DNA from 2 places in the Streptomyces sp. NPDC057654 genome. Region 2 is predicted to be linked to the other one. Evidence: predicted binding sites of a transcription regulator. Region 2 holds the regulator's gene; the other holds the start of a gene.
The links. Region 2 encodes HrcA, which represses chaperone genes, less so after heat shock. Its sites were predicted from a motif close to TTNGCACTCNGNNNNNCNGAGTGCNAA; they were not measured.
Positions count from the first base shown of each region.

Region 1: the regulator HrcA is predicted to act here: its motif matches at 3,254-3,280, upstream of groES (co-chaperone GroES).

Region 1 covers NZ_JBHVHQ010000546.1:314-5,683, forward strand. The annotation lists gene ACFU99_RS30220 (hypothetical protein) at 1-1,475, opposite strand, end outside; gene ACFU99_RS30225 (hypothetical protein) at 1,528-2,238, opposite strand; gene ACFU99_RS30230 (hypothetical protein) at 2,239-3,147, opposite strand; gene groES (co-chaperone GroES) at 3,428-3,736, shown strand; gene groL (chaperonin GroEL) at 3,873-5,370, shown strand, end outside.
Region 2 covers NZ_JBHVHQ010000323.1:165-7,902, forward strand. The annotation lists gene dnaJ (molecular chaperone DnaJ) at 1-1,081, opposite strand, end outside; gene hrcA (heat-inducible transcriptional repressor HrcA) at 1,082-2,098, opposite strand; gene ACFU99_RS22905 (MBL fold metallo-hydrolase) at 2,310-3,029, shown strand; gene ACFU99_RS22910 (DUF3097 domain-containing protein) at 3,064-3,882, shown strand; gene hemW (radical SAM family heme chaperone HemW) at 3,895-5,127, opposite strand; gene ACFU99_RS22920 (SpoIIE family protein phosphatase) at 5,186-7,066, opposite strand; partial or broken gene ACFU99_RS22925 (HAMP domain-containing protein) at 7,405-7,738, shown strand, end outside.

The DNA of each region.
Region 1 (5,370 bases), on a different contig from region 2:
TACGTCAGCAGGAGTGCGATGACGTAGATGCCGGGCTGGAGGGTGACGGCGGAGGACAGCGGAATGAAGGAGGTCGCGCCGCCCACCTCGTGGGTCTCCGGGTAGACCTTGCTCAGGTCGGCGGTCTGGGCCCGCCGCTTGCCGGAGGCGTCGTAGATCCCCGCGAACGACCCGGCCGTGATGCCGCCGGAGCCCCCCGAGTAACCCAGGGTCTGCACGCAGACGTTCTTGACGGCTGTGGCCTTCCGCAGCACGACGGCGCCGTAGTAGATGCGGCCGCTGGCCGGAATGTCGCCGGGGTACGTCGCGTTGAGCGCGCTCTTCCCGTCGCCCAGCCCCGGGTCGAAGGTCCAGGCGACGAACCCCAGGTCCTCCGGGGCCCAGTCGTTGGAGGAGGAGCCGTCCGCGCCGGCCGGGCCCTGCGGCCCCGGGGGGCCCTGGGGGCCGGTCTGGCCCTCGCCGACCTCGACCACGCTGCCGTCGGCGCGCTGCACGAAGAGCTTGCCGCCCGCCGAGTACAGGGACACGCCGTCCTCGGCGGCTTCGGCCGGGGCCGCCCCGTTGGCGAGCTGGACCGCCCCCGCGGCTCCGGCGAGCGCTCCCGCCCCGCTGCCGACGCGCAGGTTGCCGGACAGGTAGGCGTTGTTCGTCGTTTCGAGGTCGCCGGCCTTGTTGACGCGTACGTAGGACTGGCCCGACTGCACGACCAGCGCGTGCGAGCTGCCGTTGCCCTCGATGACGACGTTGCCGGCGACGCTGCCGCCGGAGGCGGACAGGGCGCCGATGTCCTCGGCGGTCAGCTTGACGTCCGGCCCCGGCTTGCCGTTGACCGTGTCGACGTTGCCGGTGCCGGGCACGCCCTGGGGGCCCATGAAGTTGCCGACGGGCTTGCCCCAGTCGTTCTCCCCGCGCTGCCACAGGTCACCGTTGTCGGTGCGCAGCATCAGGTCGCCGCTGCTGCCCAGGTTCTCGGCGGGCGGGGTGTCGCCGGTGTGGATCCGGCTGCCGGGGGCGCCCTTGGCGCCGGGCGGCCCGACGGGTCCCGCGACGGGTACGTAGTCGGGGGTGCCCGGGTCGGCGGGGGCGATCTCGGCCAGGTCGGTCCGGGGGCGTTCGGCGGGCAGCAGGATCTTGTACGGGCGGCGGCCGGGCACCCCGTTGAGGCGCTCGGTGACGGTGTACGCCCAGCTCTCCGGGTTCATGCCGGGGGTGTCGGTGGCGGGCAGGGTGACCTGCATCCGCCCGTCGTCGTCGAGCCGCGCCTCGATGGGGCCGCCGAGCATGACGTCGGTGGCGCTATGGGTGAGCATCGAGGGCGGTTCGAAGGTCACGGTGCCGGAGAGCGGGCGGCCGTCCGGGGTCAGGTAGTGGCCTGTGACGATGACCGTGGGGATGGATTCGGGAAGCACGAGGTAGGTCTCCTCCTCTGCTGGTGACTGGCGGATGGCGGTGGTCCGGAGCGCGCGGCGGGACATACGGCCTGAGCGTCGGAACGCCGGTAGGTCAGGGCGTCGGGACGTCAGGGCGTCAGGACTGGACCCCGTACAGGGCGCGCGGCGAACACCGCACGCTGCTGGTCTCGTTGGCCGCGCGGGCCTGGATCTGGAATTCGACGGGGCTGTCGTAGTCCACCCCGATGGGCTCGGTGAACAGCAGCGTCGTCTGCGAAGTGGGTCCGACCTGGCGCTCGTTGACGAGCAGCCGCAGCTCGCCGCCGTCGCCCGTGGTCTCCATGGCGATCAGGCAGTACAGCCGCGGGTGCTGGACGACGGCGTCGCCGCTGTAGAGGGTCGTCCACTCGGTGGCCGAGGTGGACTCCCAGCGGGCGGCGTCCTGCGGTGTCGGCTGCGGATACGGGATGTAGGGCCGGGCCAGCCCGGAACCGCTCGCGTCGTCGGCGAGTACGGCGTTGCCGCTGTGGTCGAAGACCTGCACCGGCTGGCGGCCGTCGGCGTCGGGCGCCTGGCTCCGTACGGTCAGCGCGGCCTTGCCGTCGTCGCGCCGTACGACCATGCCCCGCTGCCGCGTGCCGTCGGGCCAGTCGGGGCGCACCTGGCCGATGTGGACGAGGTCGTCGCCGTGGCCCTTGACCTGGAACTGGCCGTCGTCGCCGATCAGCAGGTTGCCGTCGAGGACGTCGTTCATCGCGGGCCGAGTGTTGGCGCTGCCCATCAGGGCCCGTACCTGCCGTTCCAGAGCGCGGATGCGGTCCAGCAGGTCGGTGGGTATCGCGGCCATCTACATCCCTTCGAGGTAGAGCTTGGCGGTCTCGGCCCTGGCCCGCTCCGGCGGGGTCACGGCCAGGCCGACGACCCGGTAGCGGGAGTCGGAGCCCGCCGGGTTCCACAGGTCGTGGATGCGCAGCCGGACCGTGGCCCCGAGCAGGGCCGGGGTGATGCGGCCGTCCACGCGGACGGTCGCCTCGGGGATGACCTCGGGCCGGTGGGCACGGGCCAGTTCGGCGGTGGCCAGGCCGTCGAGGGTCTGCTTGTCGCTGACCGAACTGTGGTCGGAGGTGCCCTCCAGGCGGGGCCAGCCGGACTCCAGGTCCGCGGCGAATGCCTTGACGTCGGACATCGTGGGGACCGACTCCTGGGCCTGGTTGGTGTTGTCGCTCGCGCCCCGCGCGACCCAGACGTTGGCCTGTACGGTCGCGTCGGTCGGGATGCTGTACGACAGCAGCGGGCCGGGACGGTCCAGCACGATCTCGGAGGCGCCGGTACGGACCTTCGGGTGGCCGAGCTGGAGCCGCTTGACGCGCCGGGCGGTGCTCGGGTCGCGGTAGCAGTGCACCCGCCACTCGAAGCCGTCCTCCAGGGCGGCGAGCTTGTCCACCAGCTCGCGGACCCGGGCCACGTCGGTGCGCGCGTAGGACTGGCCGCGCCGCACGCCGGAGAGCTCGCGCCCGTACTCGATGCCGATGTCGCCGCCCGGCTGCGCCTGGACGTGGTCGATCAGCGCCCGCACGATGTCGAACTGGTCGACGCCGGTGGCCACCAGGTCCGTGGACAGGATGCGGTGGTCGAGGTACGAGTCGAAGGTGCCGGCCTGGATCTCCGCCGTCATCCGGCCCTGCTCGTCGCCGGCGGGGGTGCAGGTCCACAGGATGCCGCCCCACCAGATGTCGGAGCCGCGGGGCCCCCCCACCGCGGGGCGGGCGGGGGGGGGGGCGGGGCCCCCCCCCCGCCAGTCGGACGCGGCGCTCAGCCGCTCGGCACCCCCCCCCGGTCGCGATGCGCAGAATTGCGCCGCGTTGGCACTCCGCTTGACCGAGTGCTAACCGCGTCATAGTCTCGCACCTGGCACTCTCCACCGGGGAGTGCCAAACACAGCGACGGGCAGGTCCGGCACCCGCGACGACGGATCACACCTGGTCGCCACCTCAGACAGTTAACCCCGTGAGATCTCCGAAGGGGGAGGTCGGATCGTGACGACCGCCAGCTCCAAGGTTGCCATCAAGCCGCTTGAGGACCGCATTGTGGTCCAGCCGCTCGACGCCGAACAGACCACGGCCTCTGGCCTGGTCATTCCGGACACTGCTAAGGAGAAGCCCCAGGAGGGCGCTGTCCTGGCCGTGGGCCCGGGCCGCTTCGAGGACGGCAACCGTCTTCCGCTCGACGTCGCCGTCGGCGATGTCGTGCTCTACAGCAAGTACGGCGGCACCGAAGTGAAGTACAACGGCGAGGAGTACCTCGTCCTCTCGGCTCGCGACGTGCTCGCGATCATCGAGAAGTAATTCACCGAAGTTTGCCTGTTCTGCGCCCCTGGTTCCCCGCGTCTGAAAAGCCGGGCGCCCGGGGCGCAGTTCGTTTGAGCGATAGCGGTCACCGCCGCGTGGCCGGGGATCGCAACGAGAGGACTTGAAGCAACTCATGGCGAAGATCCTGAAGTTCGACGAGGACGCCCGTCGCGCCCTTGAGCGCGGCGTGAACAAGCTTGCCGACACCGTCAAGGTGACGATCGGCCCCAAGGGCCGCAACGTCGTCATCGACAAGAAGTTCGGCGCCCCCACCATCACCAACGACGGCGTCACCATCGCCCGCGAGGTCGAGATCGACGACCCGTACGAGAACCTGGGCGCCCAGCTGGTGAAGGAGGTGGCGACCAAGACCAACGACATCGCGGGCGACGGCACCACCACCGCCACCGTGCTGGCCCAGGCGCTGGTCCGCGAGGGCCTGCGCAACGTCGCCGCCGGCGCCTCCCCGGCCGCCCTGAAGAAGGGCATCGACGCCGCGGTCAAGGCCGTGTCCGAGGAACTCCTCGCGACCGCCCGCCCGATCGACGACAAGGCCGACATCGCGGCCGTCGCCGGCCTGTCCGCCCAGGACAAGCAGGTCGGCGAGCTCATCGCCGAGGCGATGGACAAGGTCGGCAAGGACGGTGTCATCACCGTCGAGGAGTCCAACACCTTCGGTCTGGAGCTCGACTTCACCGAGGGCATGGCCTTCGACAAGGGCTACCTGTCCCCGTACATGGTCTCCGACCAGGAGCGTATGGAGGCCGTCCTCGACGACCCGTACATCCTGGTGCACCAGGGCAAGATCGGTTCGATCCAGGACCTGCTGCCGCTGCTGGAGAAGGTCATCCAGGCCGGCGCCTCCAAGCCGCTGCTGATCATCGCCGAGGACGTCGAGGGCGAGGCGCTCTCCACCCTCGTCGTCAACAAGATCCGCGGCACGTTCAACGCCGTGGCCGTCAAGGCCCCCGGCTTCGGCGACCGCCGCAAGGCCATGCTCGGCGACATCGCCACCCTCACCGGTGCGACCGTCATCGCCGAGGAGGTCGGCCTCAAGCTCGACCAGGCCGGTCTGGACGTGCTGGGCACCGCCCGCCGCGTGACCGTCACCAAGGACGACACCACCATCGTCGACGGCGGCGGCAACAGCGACGACGTGGCCGGCCGCGTCAACCAGATCAAGGCCGAGATCGAGTCCACGGACTCGGACTGGGACCGCGAGAAGCTCCAGGAGCGCCTCGCCAAGCTCGCCGGCGGCGTCTGCGTCATCCGCGTGGGCGCGGCCACCGAGGTCGAGCTCAAGGAGAAGAAGCACCGTCTGGAGGACGCCATCTCCGCGACCCGCGCCGCGGTCGAGGAGGGCATCGTCTCCGGTGGCGGTTCCTCCCTCGTGCACGCCGCGAAGGTCCTGGGCAACTCCCTCGACAAGGAGGGCGACGAGGCCACCGGTGTCGCCGTCGTCCGCCGCGCCGTCGTCGAGCCGCTGCGCTGGATCGCCGAGAACGCCGGCCTGGAGGGCTACGTCATCACCTCCAAGGTCGCCGAGCTCGACAAGGGCCAGGGCTTCAACGCCGCGACCGGCGAGTACGGCGACCTGGTGAAGGCCGGCGTCATCGACCCGGTCAAGGTCA
Region 2 (7,738 bases):
TGAACTCGCCCGTCGGCCGCTCCTCGCCGCGCAGCTTCGCGAGCTGGCGCAGCAGATCCTCCTGCTGCGGGTCCAGCTTGCTGGGCGTCAGCACCTCGACATGGACGATGAGGTCCCCGCGCCCGCCGCCCCGCAGATGCGTGACGCCGCGCTGGTGCAGCGGGATCGACTGGCCGGACTGGGTGCCGGGCCGGATGTCGACCTCCTCCATCCCGTCCAGCGTCTCCAGCGGCACCTTCGTGCCCAGCGAGGCCGCGGTCATCGGGATGGTGACCGTGCAGTGCAGATCGTCGCCGCGCCGCTGGAAGACCGGGTGCGGGTTTTCGTGGATCTCCACGTACAGGTCGCCGGCCGGGCCGCCGCCGGGGCCGACCTCGCCCTCGCCCGCGAGCTGGATGCGGGTGCCCTTGTCGACGCCCGCCGGGATCTTGACCGTGAGCGTACGGCGGGACCGTACGCGCCCGTCGCCCGCGCACTCCGGGCACGGGGTCGGCACCACGGTGCCGAAGCCCTGGCACTGCGGGCACGGCCGCGAGGTCATGACCTGGCCGAGGAAGGACCGGGTGACCTGCGAGACCTCGCCGCGGCCGCGGCACATGTCGCAGGTCTGGGCGGACGTGCCGGGGGCCGCGCCCTCGCCGCTACAGGTCGCGCAGACGATCGCCGTGTCGACCTGAATGTCCTTCGTCGTCCCGAACGCGGCCTCGCTCAGGTCGATGTCCAGCCGGATCATGGCGTCCTGGCCGCGCCGGGTGCGCGACCGCGGGCCGCGCTGCGACGACTGCCCGAAGAAAGCGTCCATGATGTCGGAGAAGTTGCCGAAGCCCGCGCCGAAGCCGCCGGCTCCGCCACCGCCCGCCGTCTGTGAGAGCGGGTCGCCGCCGAGGTCGTAGACCTGCTTCTTCTGCGGGTCCGACAGCACCTCGTAAGCGGCGTTGATCTCCTTGAACCGCTCTTGGGTCTTCGGATCCGGGTTCACATCCGGGTGAAGCTCACGCGCCAGTCTCCGGAAGGCCTTCTTGATCTCGTCCTGCGAGGCGTCCCGTCGTACGCCGAGGACCGCGTAGTAGTCCGTGGCCACTTACGACTCCGCCAGGATCTGTCCGACGTAACGTGCCACTGCGCGTACCGCTCCCATCGTTCCGGGGTAGTCCATGCGGGTCGGTCCGACCACGCCGAGTTTGGCGACTGCCTCGTCGCCCGAACCGTAACCGACGGCGACGACCGATGTGGACGTCAGCCCTTCATGAGCATTCTCATGCCCGATGCGTACGGTCATGCCGGAATCCTTGGCCTCGCCCAGCAGCTTGAGGAGCACGACCTGCTCCTCCAGCGCCTCCAGCACCGGCCGGATCACCAACGGGAAATCATGCCCGAATCGAGTCAGGTTGGAGGTGCCGCCGATCATCAGCCGCTCCTCGGTCTCCTCGACCAGGGTCTCCAGCAGAGTCGCCAGCACCGTCGAAACGGTTCCTCTGTCCTCCGCCTCGAAGGACTCCGGGAGGTCCTGCACCAGCTGCGGCACATCCGCGAACCGGCGTCCCACCACCCGGCTGTTGAGCCGCGCCCGCAGATCCGCGAGCGCCGTCTCGCCGACCGGCGACGGGCAGTCGACCATACGCTGTTCGACCCGCCCGGTGTCCGTGATCAGTACGAGCATGACGCGGGCCGGGGCCAGCGAGAGCAGCTCCACATGGCGCACGGTGGAACGCGTCAGCGACGGGTACTGCACCACGGCGACCTGCCGGGTCAGCTGCGCGAGCAGCCGGACCGTGCGCCCCACCACGTCGTCGAGGTCGACGGCGCCGTCCATGAAGTTCTGGATGGCCCGCCGCTCCGGCGTCGACAGCGGTTTGACGCCCGCCAGCCTGTCCACGAAGAGCCGGTATCCCTTGTCGGTCGGGATGCGGCCCGCGCTCGTATGGGGCTGGGCGATGAAGCCCTCGTCCTCCAGCGCCGCCATGTCGTTGCGCACCGTGGCCGGGGACACGCCCAGCTGGTGCCGCTCCGTGAGCGCCTTGGAGCCGACCGGCTCCTCCGTGCCCACATAGTCCTGGACGATGGCGCGCAGCACTTCAAGCCTGCGTTCGTTCAGCATCGCGCACACCTCCCGTCCAGCCGTCCACCGGGGACTTTCCCCTGTCTCTCACTCGGCGCCCACTTGGCACTCCATGGTCACGAGTGCCAGCCACCCTCAGCCAGTGTACGGCCGGGTGCCACGACCAGGGCAAGGGCGGGCCCGTCGGCGGGACGGGTCCGACGGGCAACCGTATCGCGCTCTCGCCGGACCCAAGGTCTAGCGTCTGGGTATGAAGAGCAGTTGGGAAGAGGCGCACTGGGAAACGCTCGCGCCGGGGGTGGTGCGGCGCAGGCTGCCGGGCTGGGACTGCACGGTGGGGGCCGTGCGCGGCGATACGGGCGTGCTGGTCGTCGACACCGGGTCGACGCTGCTGGAGGGCGCGGACATCCGCCGCGAGGTGCGGCGGCTCTTCGGCCGTCCCGTGACGCATATCGCTCTGACGCATCCGCACTTCGATCATGTGCTGGGCACGGCGGCGTTCGCCGGGGTCCAGGTGTACGGCGCGGCCGGGCTCGACGGTCACCTCGCGGGCGCGAAGGACGAGCTGCGGCACGACGCGGTACGGCACGGAGTGGCCCCCTCCGCCGCCGCGGAAGCCGCCGACCTGCTCGTACGCCCGCACCACACCGTCACCGGCGAGCTGACCCTCGACCTCGGCGGGCGGCAGGTGCTGCTCGCCGACGTCGGGCCGGGGCACACCGCGCACGACCTCGCGGTGTGCGTGACGGGCCCGCCGGAGATCGTCTTCTGCGGCGATCTGGTCGAGGAGTCCGGCGAACCGCAGGCCGGGCCGGACGCCCAGCCCCGGCAGTGGCCGGCCGCCCTCGGCCGGCTGCTGGCGCTCGGCGGTGATGACGCGGTGTACGTGCCGGGTCACGGAGCCGTGGTGGATGCCCGTTTCGTACGTGATCAACGCGACGCTCTGGCGGCCCGCTTCGGCGTGTCGTGACGCGCTCCCCGTCCCGTTTTCTATCGTCTGGCGGATGCGCAGCAGAGAGTACGGCCCCGACCTGACACCCCCGTGGAAGAAGACCGCGCCCGCCCCCGAGGTGCCGGCCGACCCCGACCTCGTCGTCGAGGAGGTCGCCACGGGCTTCTGCGGCGCGGTGATCCGGTGCGAGAAGACGGCCCAGGGGCCGACCGTGACGCTGGAGGACCGGTTCGGCAAGCACCGGGTCTTCCCGATGGAGCCGCGCGGATTCCTGCTGGAGGGCCGCGTCGTCACGCTCGTACGGCCGCAGCAGCGGGCCGCGCGGGGCCCGGCCCGTACGGCCTCCGGGTCGGTGGCCGTCCCGGGCGCGCGGGCGCGCGTGGCCCGCGCGGGCCGCATCTACGTCGAGGGCCGCCACGACGCCGAGCTGGTCGAACGCGTCTGGGGCGACGACCTGCGCATTGAAGGCGTCGTCGTCGAGTACCTGGAGGGAATCGACGATCTTCCCTCCATCGTCCGCGACTTCGCGCCCGCTCCGGACGCCCGGCTCGGCGTGCTCGTCGACCACTTGGTGCCCGGTTCCAAGGAGTCCCGTATCGCGGCCGAGGTCACGGATGCGAACGTTCTCGTGGTCGGCCACCCCTATATCGACGTGTGGGAGGCCGTGAAGCCGGCCTCCGTCGGCATCGCGGGCTGGCCGTCCGTCCCGCACGGCCAGGACTGGAAGAAGGGCGTCTGCCGGTCGCTGGGCTGGCCGGAGAACACGGGCGCCGCGTGGCAGCACATCCTCGGCCGGGTGCGCAGTTACAAGGACGTGGAGCCGGCGCTGCTGGGCCGCGTCGAGGAGCTGATCGACTTCGTCACGGGGTAGCCGGCCCTCCTGTCAATCCACCAGGTCGCGCACCACCGCGTCCGCCAGCAGCCGCCCCCGCAGCGTCAGCGCCGCCCGTCCGTGCTCGTACGGGCCCGGCTCCAGCAGCCCGTCCGCGAGCGCGCGGGCGGCGGCGCGGGCCCCGGCCGGGGCGAGGAGGTCCATGGGGCAGCCCTCGGCGAGCCGCAGTTCCAGCAGGATGCGCTCCACGCGGCGGTCCTCCGCCGACAGGAGCTCGCGGCCCGCGCCGGGCGTGCGGCCGTCGCCGAGCGCCTGGGCGTACGCGCCCGGGTGCTTGGCGTTCCACCACCGCACGCCGCCCACGTGGCTGTGGGCTCCGGGGCCCGCGCCCCACCAGTCCGCGCCGCGCCAGTACAGCTCGTTGTGACGGCAGCGGCCGGCCTCCGTGGTGGCCCAGTTGGACACCTCGTACCAGCTGAATCCGGCGGCCGACAGCGCCTCCTCCGTCATCAGGTAGCGGTCCGCGTGCACGTCGTCGTCGGTCATCGGGACCTCGCCGCGGCGGATGCGGCGGGCGAGCTGGGTGCCCTCCTCGACGATCAGCGCGTACGCGGAGACGTGATCCGGGCCGGCGCCGATCGCGGCCTCCAGGGACGCCTGCCAGTCCGCGTCGCTCTCCCCCGGCGTGCCGTAGATCAGGTCCAGGTTCACATGGTCGAAGCCCGCGGCGCGCGCCTCGGCGACGCACGCCTCGGGCCTGCCGGGCGTGTGCGTGCGGTCGAGGATCTTCAGTACGTGCTGGCGCGCGCTTTGCATTCCGAACGAGACGCGCGTGAAGCCGCCGGCCCGCAGCTCCGCCAGGTAGGCCGGGTTCACGGACTCCGGATTGGCCTCGGTGGTGATCTCCGCGCCGTCGGCGAGCCCGAACTCGTCCCGGATCGCGGCGAGCATGCGCACCAGGTCCGCGGCGGGCAGCAGGGTGGGGGTGCCGCCGCCGACGAAGACGGTCTCCACGGGGCGCGGGTCCTCGCCCAGCACCTTCCGGGCGAGGCGGACCTCCTGCGCCAGCGTCTCGGCGTAGTTGTCGCGCGAGGCCAGGGCGCCGCCGGAGCCGCGCAGCTCACTGGCGGTGTAGGTGTTGAAGTCGCAGTAGCCGCACCGCGTGGCGCAGTACGGCACGTGCAGATAGAAGCCCAGCGGCCGGTCCGCCGCCCCGGTCAGGGCGTGCGGGGGCAGCGCCCCGTCGTCGGGCACGGGCTCACCATCGGGCAGTACGGAAGGCATGGGCTCCATTGTCCGGCATCGGCGCCGCCCGCCGTCCGGGCCGGAACCCTACCCTCCGCTATTGCGCCCGCAGCACCAACAACGCCAGGTCGTCGTCCGGCGGCGTCGTCCCGAAATCGTGGACCGCCCGCCGGATGCGCTCGGCGACGCCGCCCGCGCTCAGCCCCGCGCACCCCTCCAGTACGGTCGTCAGCCCGTCGTGGTCGTCGAACAGGTCCGGCTGCTCGGGCCCGCGCCGGTGCTCCGTCACGCCGTCCGTCACGCACAGCAGCGTGTCACCGGGGGCGAGGTCGAAGGTTTCGCTCACATAGGCGGCCTCCTCCATCACCCCGAGCAGCATCTGGGAGCCGGCGGCGGGGCGGACCGTTCCGTCGGGGCCGAGCAGCAGGGGCAGCGGGTGGCCGGCGCAGGCGAGCGTGCAGCGGACGCCGAGGCCGGGGCCCAGCGGGGCGAGCTCGCCGTAGACCAGGGACAGGAAGCGGGCGCCGCTGTCCGGGCCGCCGTCGTCCGGCGCCTCCACTGGCCCCGCGGGCCCGCTCTCCGTCGCGGTGGCGACGGCCCCCACGGCGCCGACGGCCCCTTCGACCGCGTCCTCGCCGAGCATCCGGTTGAGCCGGTCGAGCACCTCGCCGACGCCGTACCCCTCCTTCGCGAGCAGCCGCATCCACGGCCGTACGAGCCCGGTGACCACGGCCGCCTCCGGGCCGCTGCCGCACACGTCGCCGAGGGCGAAGCACCAGCGGCCCTCGGCGGCCTGGAAGACGTCGTAGAAGTCGCCGCCCGCGCAGGTGTCGCCGCGCGGCTCGTACACGACGGCGTGCTCGACGCCGGGGATGTCGGCGAGGCGGCGGGGCAGCAGCCCGCGCTGGAGGACCTGGCTGATGGTGAGCTGCCGGGTGTACTGCCGGGCGGAGGCGAGGGCGAGCGCGACGCGGCGCGCGAAGTCCTCGATGAGGCCGACGACCTCGTCGGGCGTGCGGGTCAGTCCGGCCCGGCCGAGCAGTATCGTGCCGACGCCGCGGCCCCCGGCGACGAGCCGGCAGGCGAGGGCGGAGCCGCCGGGCCCGTAGGCGCCGGGTTCGCCGGGCCAGGGCCAGGAGACGGCGCTGCCGAGGGCGGCGGCGGGCGGCCGGGGCGGGTCCTTCTCCAGGGTGAGCCGCAGCGTCTCGATGCGGCTCTCGCTGGTGTGCCAGACGCGGGACAGGCGCGGCACGTGGCCGTCGGTGTCGAGCCAGACCGCGCACCAGTCGGCGAGCCGGGGCACGAGGAGCTGGGCGGCGAGGGAGGCCACCATGTCCTCGTCGAACTGTCCGGCGAGCAGTTCGGAGGCCTCGGCGAGGAAGGACAGCGCGCCGTGGCTGATCCAGTCGGGGTCGGCGGGGCCGTCGGCCGAGCGGCGCGGGGCGGGGGCGAGGATCTCGGCGACGCGCAGGTCGCGCAGGAGCGCCTGGTCGCCGGCGGTGGCGGCCTCGGGCGGCGGCTGGGCGCCGGGCACGACGGGCAGCCGGAACCAGACGGTCTTGCTCGTGCGGTGGTACGTCGTGCCCCAGGATTCTGCGCACTCGGCGACGAGGCGCAGGCCGTGGCCGGTGCGCGGCAGTTCGTCGTCGATGTCGCAGGGCGGCCGGGCCCGCAGCACGCGGGCCGGGTGGTAGTCCGTGACCTCGACGCAGAGGGAGGACAGCCGTCCGCCGCCCCTTCCCCCGTCTCCGCCGTCGAGCGCGACGCGCAGCTCGACGGAGGTGCCCGCGTGCACCACCGCGTTGGTCACCAGCTCGCTCACCAGCAGGACGGCGTCCTCGGTGAGGCGGTCGGTGATCCCGCGCACCCCGGGGAGGGCGAGCGCGGTCCATTCGGCGACGGCGGCCCGTACGAACTGGCGGCCGGCCAGGGGCGCGAGGGAGTTGCCGGGCAGGCGCGTACGGGCCGTGGGCGCGATACGGGCGGCGGCGGGCGGACCGGGATCACCGAGATCACCGGGGCCATCGGGATCTCCGGGGCCATCGAGAACGTCGGGACCGTCGAGAACGTCGGGAACACAGCCCTCCGGGACGGACCCGTTCGGTACGGGCTCGGCCTGGCTGGATCCAGCCGTCTCGGCGTGTCCGGGAACGGTGTGCGAGGGGACCCCGTGCGGCTCCGCCGCACCCCATTGAACAGAAGATGATGTACCCACCGGGTAGCTCCTGACCAGTTCCGGCATAGTGCCGTTTCCGACACCGACAGAGTGACAGACTGGCCACGCTCATACGCACCGAGTTACGTAAGTGGGTGGCCATGAGTGGAGAAACCGCTGTTCCGACGGCAGTCATCGCTGCGGGGGACACGCAGGGCCAGTGGGTACGGGCCGCCGAACTGCGTCCGTTGCTGAACGCGCTGACCGCTCTGAGCGACGGCGATTTCCGGGTCAGGCTGTCCGGCGCGCAGACCGGCGTGCTGGCGGAACTGGCCGCCGCGTTCAATCAGGTGGTGGCTCGTAATGAACACTTCTCGGACGAGCTGACGCGGGTGCGCCGCGAGGTGGTGCGGCAGGGCCGGCTGGACGAGCGGGTGGAGCCGAGTCCGGGGCAGGGCCACTGGGCGATGAGCGTGCAGGCGGCGAACACCCTGA